DNA from 3 places in the Roseibium porphyridii genome. Region 1 is predicted to be linked to each of the others. Evidence: predicted binding sites of a transcription regulator. Region 1 holds the regulator's gene; each other region holds the start of a gene.
The links. Region 1 encodes PhoB, which activates phosphate uptake and scavenging genes when phosphate is short. Its sites were predicted from a motif close to TGTCATNNANCTGTCAT; they were not measured.
Positions count from the first base shown of each region.

Region 2: the regulator PhoB is predicted to act here: its motif matches at 1,843-1,859, upstream of K1718_RS22260 (BtaA family protein).
Region 3: the regulator PhoB is predicted to act here: its motif matches at 1,916-1,932, upstream of olsB (l-ornithine N(alpha)-acyltransferase).

Region 1 is NZ_CP120863.1:4,730,715-4,733,992, reverse strand. It holds gene pstB (phosphate ABC transporter ATP-binding protein PstB) at 1-443, shown strand, start outside; gene phoU (phosphate signaling complex protein PhoU) at 478-1,176, shown strand; gene phoB (phosphate regulon transcriptional regulator PhoB) at 1,250-1,948, shown strand; gene K1718_RS21730 (GcrA family cell cycle regulator) at 2,033-2,569, opposite strand; gene K1718_RS21725 (aspartate aminotransferase family protein) at 3,012-3,278, shown strand, end outside.
Region 2 is NZ_CP120863.1:4,843,611-4,846,888, forward strand. It holds gene K1718_RS22255 (class I SAM-dependent methyltransferase) at 1-504, opposite strand, end outside; gene K1718_RS22260 (BtaA family protein) at 526-1,788, opposite strand; gene K1718_RS22265 (L,D-transpeptidase family protein) at 1,947-3,173, opposite strand.
Region 3 is NZ_CP120863.1:382,763-386,040, reverse strand. It holds gene K1718_RS01815 (transglycosylase domain-containing protein) at 1-634, opposite strand, end outside; gene olsB (l-ornithine N(alpha)-acyltransferase) at 827-1,765, opposite strand; gene K1718_RS01805 (hybrid sensor histidine kinase/response regulator) at 2,058-3,278, opposite strand, start outside.

The sequences.
Region 1 (3,278 bases):
CCTACGGTCCGCGCATTCATGGTCTGGCAAAAAACAAGTCAGAGCTTGATGATATCGTCTCTTCCAGCCTGCAAAAGGCAGGTCTCTGGGAAGAGGTGAAGAACCGGCTGGATGAGCCCGGAACCGGCATGTCCGGCGGTCAGCAGCAGCGCCTCTGTATTGCCCGCGCGATTGCCGTCAGTCCTGAAGTGATCCTCATGGACGAGCCGTGTTCGGCTTTGGATCCGATTGCGACCGCGAAGGTGGAAGAGCTGATCGACGAATTACGCGAGAACTATACGATCGTGATTGTGACGCACTCCATGCAGCAGGCAGCGCGTGTGTCCCAGCGCACGGCATTCTTCCACCTTGGCATTCTGGTTGAAGAGGGGCCGACACAGGACATCTTCACAAACCCGAAAGACAAGCGTACTCAAGATTACATCACTGGCCGCTTTGGCTAAGAAATTCTTTCGAGATTACTAAAGAGGACAAAGTATGTCTGAGCATACAGTCTCTGCCTATGACGAAGAACTAACGGAAATGGCCGGCAAGGTCGCCGAAATGGGCGGTTTGGCTGAAAAGGCTTTTGCCGATGCCGTTTCTGCACTGGTGTCACGGGACCTGGATCTGGCCAAAACCACCATCGCCCAGGATGAACGGCTTGATACGTTGCATCAGGAAGTGGAAGCAAAGCTGATCGAAATGATCGCGCGCCGTCAGCCCATGGGGCAGGATCTGCGGGAAATTACGGCTGCCACACGTATCGCCAATGATCTGGAACGTGTTGGAGACCTGGCCAAGAACGTTGCCAAACGCGCTATTGCGATCGACAACAGCCTTGGGTCTAAAAAGCTTGCGATTGGTGTCGAGCACATGACCGAGCTTGCGCTGAGCCAGCTGAAGCAGGTCCTGGACGCTTATACACGCAAGGATCCGGAAGCAGCGAAACGCGTGCAGGAAGCCGATGCGGAAGTGGACGCGATCTACACGTCGCTGTTCCGCGAGCTTCTGACCTACATGATGGAAGATCCAAGGGTCATCACGCAGTGTGTCCATCTCCTGTTCTGCGCAAAGAACATTGAGCGCATCGGTGATCACGCGACCAATATTGCGGAAAACGTCTTTTACATGGTGACCGGTGAGCGGCTTCCGGAGGAACGGACCAAGCTGGACGAGACCACCAGCGTTTCCTAACAGCCGAGCGAAATTTCGAACGAACGATCCGGCCGGCGCGCCTGTGCCTGCTGCATGATATGGAGCGAGATGTATGCCGAAGGTGCTCATCGTTGAAGACGAAGAACCGCTTAGTCTTCTGTTGAGATACAATCTGGAAGCGGAAGGATACACCGTTGAATCGTGTATTCGTGGCGACGAGGCTGAAATTCGGCTGCGGGAAAGCGTACCGGACCTTTTGCTGCTTGATTGGATGCTTCCGGGTCTGTCTGGGATCGAGCTTTGCCGTCGCCTGAGGGCCAGGGAAGACACCGAGCGACTGCCTGTCATCATGCTGACGGCACGCGGTGAAGAGGCCGAGCGCATCAGAGGACTGTCGACAGGCGCGGACGACTACGTCGTGAAGCCGTTTTCCGTACCTGAATTGATGGCGCGGGTTCGCGCAATCCTGCGCCGGGCAAGTCCTGAAGTGGTGTCCACAATGCTGCGGTCCGGAGATATCGAGCTGGATCGTGAAACACACAGAGTTCGCAGGAATGCAAAAGAAGTCCATCTTGGACCCACTGAATTCCGGCTGCTGGAATTTCTAATGACATCACCCGGACGGGTCTTCTCACGTGAGCAATTGCTTGATGGTGTTTGGGGGCATGACGTCTATGTCGACGAACGTACCGTCGATGTTCACGTCGGTCGCCTTCGCAAGGCGCTGAACAGGGGCAAAGCCAGGGACCCCATCCGAACCGTCCGTGGTGCCGGATATGCGTTCAACGATCAGTTTTCGGTGGTTGCGTGACGAAGTGACGGACCATCAAGCGCAAAATCACAACAAAAAGCCCGCCAATCTGGCGGGCTTTTCGTTTTCGATGCTGTTTGATCGCTATCCCGCGCGGGCGATCACTTTGCGATCGCGGCGACGATCTGCAACCGGCTGATAAGCGATCTTGCAGTGGTGCGCGCAATAGGGAACACCGGCGTCGGACTGACGTCCGCAAAAGTAAAAATCGTCAGTCGCAGGATCGCCAATCGGCCATTTGCATGTCCGTTCGGTCAGGGTCAGGATCGACGCGCGCTCTGAAATTGGCACCAGCTCAGCGATTGGCTCAAGGTCTGGCTCTGCCTCGACGATAGGTGTCGGTGCGATGTCCGCCTTCAGGGCTGTTGCACCGATGGTCTGCGGCTGCGGCGTTGGTTTCTTTGGTGCGGAAGTCCCGGTTGCTGGCGCGTTGGTGCGTGGACGGCGAGGCTTGCTGCTGGACGATGAGGACTTTGCGCGACCTGACAGTCCAAGCCGATGTACTTTGCCGATAACGGCGTTCCGGGTTACGCCACCCAGCTCACCCGCAATCTGGCTTGCACTCAAGCCATCGCTCCAAAGCTTTTTGAGAAGCTCAACCCGTTCGTCTGTCCAACTCATTGCCGCACCTTTTCATTTGACCGTTTTGCCGGCCATTAACCTCGTGCTAGGCATGCGCAGGCACGCCCACTATGGCATATCTAGTGCCTAAGAATGATTAGCCCCACGAGATCTCGTGTTTGAATATCAAGAGGTTACAATAACGTTAATTTGTCAGGCAACCATTCGCCGGAAACCAGTTGGGGATGAAGCGACTTTTCCCCAAGTATGGCGAGGCCCTTGAGACTTTTGCTGAATCTGGGCTCAGACGCTGCAGGTAGCGGAAACGCGCCATTTCCATTGACAGGCCTCGGGGCCGCGGGTGTATAAGAAAGCCGCAGCGTGCCGCCTCTTCGGGGCGGCATGTTGCATTTTGGCCTGACACAGTAACTTTGACATCGTTGCCCATGCCGGGCGCGAGCGTTGCTTTCGTGCAGGCGTTCTTAAGGAGACAAAAGAGGTTATGTCCGAGACTGCATTATTCGGTAACTACGCAAGATCGAACCTGTCGTTTGATCATGGGGAAGGTGTCTGGCTTGTTGCGAAAGACGGCCGACGATTCCTCGATTGCGGTTCCGGTATTGCCGTCAATTCCGTAGGGCATAGCCATCCGCACCTCGTATCCGCGTTGCAAGAGCAGGCTGCCAAACTCTGGCATGTATCCAACCTGCATCAGATACCTGAAGGCGAGCGCCTTGCGCAGCGCCTTTGCGATGCCTCATTTGCCGAC
Region 2 (3,278 bases), 110 kb from region 1:
AGCCTTCCGGAACCAGACCGGAAGTCTCTCTTGCTGACCGAAATCAACCACGTGAATGCGCCCTTCTTCGGCGAGGCAGCCACTGCCGGCGGCAAGCGCTTCTCGCCAGACCGGAATCATCGACAGCGTATAGGAATAAAAAACCCTGTCGAATGCCGGGACACCCAAACCTTCTGTCGCGAAAGGATCAGCGGCATCGCCTTCGATCAAGCTGACCCTATCTTCCACACCGGCTTTTTTGATGTTCTTTTCTGCGGTTTCCAGCATGTTTCTGGAAATATCAAGTCCGTAAAACCTTGCCTCCGGATATGCCTGCGCAGCCAACACGAGGTTCCGACCTGTGCCGCAACCCAGCTCCAGGACCTTGCCGCCTCTCGGTGGTTGCATGTCGCTGATCAACCGATCGCGACCGAGAAGATAGTATTTCCGCGTCAGGTCATAAAAATAGCGCTGGTTGCGATAGACAGAATCCATCAAACGGGCAGTTTCAACGCTTCCGCTCATTTGCGTTTCTGGACCCTTTGTCTACCCGTTGAACACATAGAGGTGGAACCCGCCATAGATGGACGAGCGATCCTGTCGACCGAGTTCAAGGCTTTCTTTTTCTTCATAGGTCCAACGATCAAGTATCGCGTCAGCGACGCGGCCGGGCAACAAAGACGGTTCGGCAGCAGTGCGAAACACGACCCTGGCACCTGGCTGGGCCGTCCGGGTGATCTCGCTCCAAAGAGCATTCAATTGATGATCGGTCATCCAGTCCTGCGCATCAAGAAGCACATAGGCATCCAGCATGTCGTCGCCAACACCCTGCAAGTGCTCGGTGAAGTTCCGGTTCAGAACCCTCACCCTGCCGGCGCGTTCGCGAATTTCTTCAAAATGAGCTCGCTTCAGATAAGGCGGCAACGGTCCGGATTCTCCGGCAGGCCCGTCCCTGTCCGATGCATATCCACGCCCGAATGCCTGCCAGGCAAAATAGTTGTCCTGCATGGAAAAATCACAGGCGAGCTTTTCGAGACGTTGGCGCAAGACCGCTGACATGTCTCCATCAGCATTAGCTGAGACAAGCGCATCGTACTGCGCCGGCGGAATGCCCAGCCCATAAAGAGACATTTTTTTCGAGGTCGCCCAACGCACCAGTCGCTTGTCAAAAAGAGGTGCCAGTGCCGTATCGAAGAACGAACGCTGCTCCTCAAGCGATTTTGCCTTGACCATGTGCTTGGGGTCGATGCCGTAAAGCCTTGCCACAAGGTGACCCAGGCCGATGCAATATCCGAGGAGGCCGTGATGATAGAGGTCTCGGGAGAACAACGTAATGCGTTTGCGGCCCCAATTGGCCAGGTCACGCCCTTCCCAGTAAGCGATGGTTTCCGGATCAAGGTTGTCTTTTAGGAACCGCTGATAGGCCGCCACATTGGCTTTTTCGTCCGCTTCGCCGAAGAACCGGTAGAACGTTTCGTAGTTCGGGAAATACTTGGCGGCGGCCAACTTCAACCGGCCGAGAGCCACGTGAGCACGGTTGAGGTCAACTGCGGTGATTTCTGCCGGATTGGCGGTCAGGTAGGACATGACATTGCAGCCGCCCGATGCAATGGTGATCATTCTGCTTTCAGGTGTCAGTCGCAGAGCCTTCATGTCCACGTCCGGATCTTCCCAGATCTGAGGATAGACAAGGCCCTTGAAAGCGAAGGTGAACAGGCGCTCAAGGATTCCCTCGCGAGAGGTTGCCCCGGATCGGTGAACCGCGTTCTTTAGCCGTTTCTTGGACGCCGACAGCGTGCCATTCGCCATTGCCCTCTCCCGAGTCGCCTGTGAAATGAACCTGCTTTCCGATACGGCAGAGACACGACAGTTTGGTGACGTTTCTGGAGAATTGTTCGATTGTCCGGGCAATAAAAAATCCCCGCCGGAGCGGGGATCTTCGGTTTCAAGTCTGGTCGAACAGCCGACTAGCGGGTGACGACCACAAAATCCGTACCAAGACCTGTGTTGCGTTTGAAATTCCGGTCAGTGATGGTCAGGGATGTCCCTGGCGTCAGCATTTTGGAGATTTCGAGCGCGACTTTTTCCGGCATCACGACACGGTCAAGCAAGTCCTTTGAGTTGCCACCGCGGTCGCCTTCAGCTGAAACAGCTATCCAATCGACAGTCTGGTCGCCCTTTTCAAAATCGAGCGCAGTATAAACGTGCGTACCGATGTCCTTGTCTATGTTCTTCAGCGTTACAGGCGCTGAATACACATCACGGAACTTGCGGCGCACACGCAGCATTGCATTCTGCGGCTTTTCATATCCGGCCTCGGCGTAGATCATTGCCACAAGCGCATCGGTCACATTGCCGGTTACCGGCAGCTCCGCACCTTCCTGATAAAGGCTCACGGCAGCACGTGTCTTGCGGCCAAAGATACCATCGACCGGACCGGCGTCGTAGCCCATCTCATTGAGAAGACGTTGCAGCACCCTTGTGCGGCTCGGCGCTTTTTGAGGTGTAATGATCATCCGCAAAGGCTTGTCGAAATACGGATTTTCCGGCTCAGCCACAGGCAGCGAGGCCTGCAGGCTTGCAGGTTGAATGGCGCCACGCAGGGCGGAATCTGCCTGAATGTTCCTGCTCGACAGGCTTGCAACTTTCGTTTCCGGAACGAAAGGCTGTGGCAAGACGCTGTGGCGGACGCTTTGCGGCTTTGCCGGATCCCTGGTGACCACGACATGCATGCCCCTGTCCGTCATGCTGTAAAGCGACTTGGCAAAAGGACGCGGCATGCGAATGCAGCCATGAGAGGCCGGATAGCCGGGCAATCTGCCCACATGCAGCGCAATACCTGACCAGGTAAGTCGTTGCATGAACGGCATTGGTGCATTGTCATAAAGATTGGAAAAATGTTTGCGGCGCTTTTCCAGGATCGAAAAAACACCCGTGGGCGTGCTGTGCCCGCGCTTTCCCGAAGAGATCGGCGACGTTTCGATCAGATCGAGCCCGCGATAAACCTGAATCTGCTGTTCGTTCAACGATACCAGCATATGCAATGGCGGCTCGGTTGCCGCTTTTTCGGCATCCTTTGCAGTATCACGTGCCCAGGCACCGGATACGGCGGTAGCTGACAGAAGTGCTGCACTTGCCAGACCCAGCAGAGCGCGTGTCCGCCTTCCGCGGCTATATTTACTACAAGACGACATCCCAGAGCTCCCCAACGCAAAACCTATCAAGCTCGACCTAGTGTTTAACCGAGATCTTTTTAGATCGGGTTAGGAAACACGGTTACTTATTGGTTTCCTTCACCC
Region 3 (3,278 bases), 1.5 Mb from region 1:
CAGTGACGTTGATATAGAGCGCACGTGCAAGTCCGATTGGGTCAACGCCAATGTGAGATCGATAGCGCCGGTCCTCGATGGCAATGACGGCATTTGGAAGGTAAGGCGGCAGCTGTTCGAGCCTCACGGCTTCGCCGCCGGTATCGCCACGATTGGCGATCAGGCTTCCGTTTGACGCGACGATCTTGACGTTGGGCGGGCGCGCCGGAACCTGCCACTCAGAGGTTGGAGGCAGAAAGGCCGCATAGTAACCGATGATGCAAACAACAGCGATGGATCCCCAGATCCCTAAAACCATGCTCCAATAAAGGCCGCGTTTGAGCAGGCGCCCGAACGCAGTGCGTGCCTGAAAACGATTTTTGCGTTTCTGGCTTCGCCTCTTGGAGCCTGATCGCCCGCCTCGCCGGGATGCCGTGCTTTTCTTTGTCTGACTGCGCCGCGAAGGGGTGGATTTCTTTCCTGCAGGCTTTTTGCTGCTGGTCTTTGTTGATTTTCGGCTCTTGGTTTTACTTGTTTTCTTTCCTGAAGGCGCAGTGGGGCGGTCCCGCGGTCCTAGACGCAGGTCGAGCAGACTGCTGCCCGTGTCTCCAAATGTCGGTTCAATCCGCGGCTGGCGTTTCGCCCGTGTCGCCATAGATCATCCGTCCCGTACTTACCGGTCCAGACGGGTGTTCACCCGTCAGACGCGCCGGCTCCCGGAGAAGATCCTAGAAGGGGCAATTTAAGGGGGCGTTAAGACATGCCAGGCGGTTCCAAAAAACCGGCTGAACAACTGGGAACGATCACATGCGGTCGCCGGTCACAACGGTCACTGGGTTTGCCGGTTTCAGCTGGAATACCGGCTGGCATCAGCACCGTAGTAGTTGACATACCGAGTGTTCAATTCGGAAACGGGCATGATGATCAATACGTCCGTGGTACCGAATTGGGGGTCGACTACCGCGCCGTCACCGATAAACGCCCCAAGACGCAGGTAACCTTTGACCAATGGCGGCAGGGAGCGCAAAGCCTGTTTGGCATTGACCTGATCAGACGGAAGCCTGTTCATTTCAATATAACGGTCCTTAACGGCCCGAACGCGCCATTTCTCTGGTGCGCGTGCGTTGTGATGCAGGAACGACAATTGACCGGCAAGGGCGTCCGGGTCCGTGCCTTCGATCGACGCACAGCCAAGCATGACGTCGATCTTGTAGCGAAGAACGTAGGCCCATATGCCGTGCCAAAGCAATTCTACGGTCTTCTTGTTTCTATAAGGTTTTAAGACGCATGAGCGCCCGAGTTCCATGAACCTTTTGCCCGGATTGGCGTCAATCAAGGCCTGGATGTCATATTCGGCAGCTGTGTAAAATCCGGCGTGCTGATCGGCGATTTCCTGCCGGAGAATCCTGTATGTTCCGACAATTTCCGGTTTCAGGCGACCAAGCTTGTTCCGCTTCATCGAGGCATGGTCGACCACCAGCAAATGATCGCAATAGGCATCAAACGGGTCGGCGTCGCGCCGTGTAGCTAATGTGTTCGCATCAGCGATTGCCGACATTTCCTCATAGAACACCTGATAGCGCAGCCTTTGGGCTTTTCTGACCTCCTTGAAATTGCGCGCCATACGCACTTCCAAAGAGCCGATCCGGCCAAGGGTTTCTCCGGTTTTTGCAGGCATACGCGGTGAGGTCGCACGCGTGGGAGCCGCGCTGATCGGCGCGCCCGGGCGCATACCAGGTGTGAACTTCCGCACCAGTTTCCTGGGAGAAAAAAGCCCTTGCCGCATTATGGACATTTCACCCTCGCGAATTCCTCTCAAGCGCACGACAACCGGTTTCACAGCTTCGTGGCTGTTTCACCGACTGTATTTCCTTTGCCGGAATTGCATCTCCGGTGTCAGGTGATGTGCTTCGAAGCTGCCGTAGACCATAGTTTTCCGACAGCTGGATGACACGTGTGTATTTGTTTTGTTTTGATCAAGGGCAAGTCTAGCCGAATAGGGTGAAATTGTGAAATTCGGCAAGCTTGGTTCATGTCCCGGTGGTCAGGCGGTCGGAGAGCACTTCAGCGCTCTGGATTCAGTTACGGTTGATCTCAGAAAGAGCGTCGAATATGGCATCCACTGACAATGGTTTGGTCAGGTATCCAGCCGCACCGACGTCCTTTGCTTTGTCTCTGGCATCTTTCATCACGTCGGCCGTCACAATCAGTACAGGTACCTGTGCTCGCCCCGCTGTCTTCTCGTCCTCGCGGATTTTGGCTATGGCCTGAAAACCATCAAGGCCGGGCATGTGCAGATCCATCAATATGGCGTCAAAAGAGCCATGCGCAGCCGCTTCCACGGCTTTTTCGCCATCTGTGACCATGACGGGGACATGGCCGAGTTTGCGAAGCAGTGCTTCGCTCAAAAGCCGATTGATATCGTTGTCTTCGGCCACCAGCAGACGCAATGGTCTCGCTGGCACTGCGGCCCGATTTGCCAGAAGTCCGTTGCTGATGGGTTCTGCACTGACATCCCAGGCGCTTTCAATACCGGTTTCTCCGAGAAGGCCTGAAAAAATCTGGGCGACTGTCTCAAGACGCGCAGGTCGGATCAGATAAGCGGCATATCCGGCCGCGCGCAGATGGTCGAGGCGGTCCCGCTCGGGTGGAGCGATCATCACAATGGCAGGTGCGTCGCATCCAGTTAGACGCGCTGTTGCGAGCCAGCCGCCACTGTCTGAAAGGGCCGCATTGTCGACAACCAGCAGGTCCGCTGATGCGAGCTTGTCCTCAAGCGCATCGTCGCCGGGTGCGAGTACGGCGACATCAGCCCCGTGCTGGTCAAGGCGTTTGGCAAGCAACGGGCCTTCAACGACGCTGTTGCTCACAAAGACGATATTACGCTGGTCCAAGGCGGCAAATCGGGGATCGGAAATATTTTTCAAGCTTTCAGGGATCGGCAATCTGACACAGAAGGCAGCGCCGCCCTCCGCAGTCGGTCTCGCGGAAATGGATCCACCCATCAGACCTGCCAGTCTTTGCGCAATGGCAAGGCCAAGTCCTGTGCCGCCAAACTTTCGCGCAGGGCCATGATCGACCTGTTCGAATTCCCGAAAGAGACGTTCAGCTTCTGCTTCGTCAAAACCAATGCCCGTATCGCGAACTTCGATATCCAGAAAACTGCCGCCAGCCGGATTTGGCCGGCCTGAAAGGTCCACAGCGACGCCGCCCTGATCCGTGAATTTGACACCGTTGCCAATCAGATTGAATAGGATCTGCCGGACACGTGTGGCATCGATTGTCACTTCGGCCGGAAG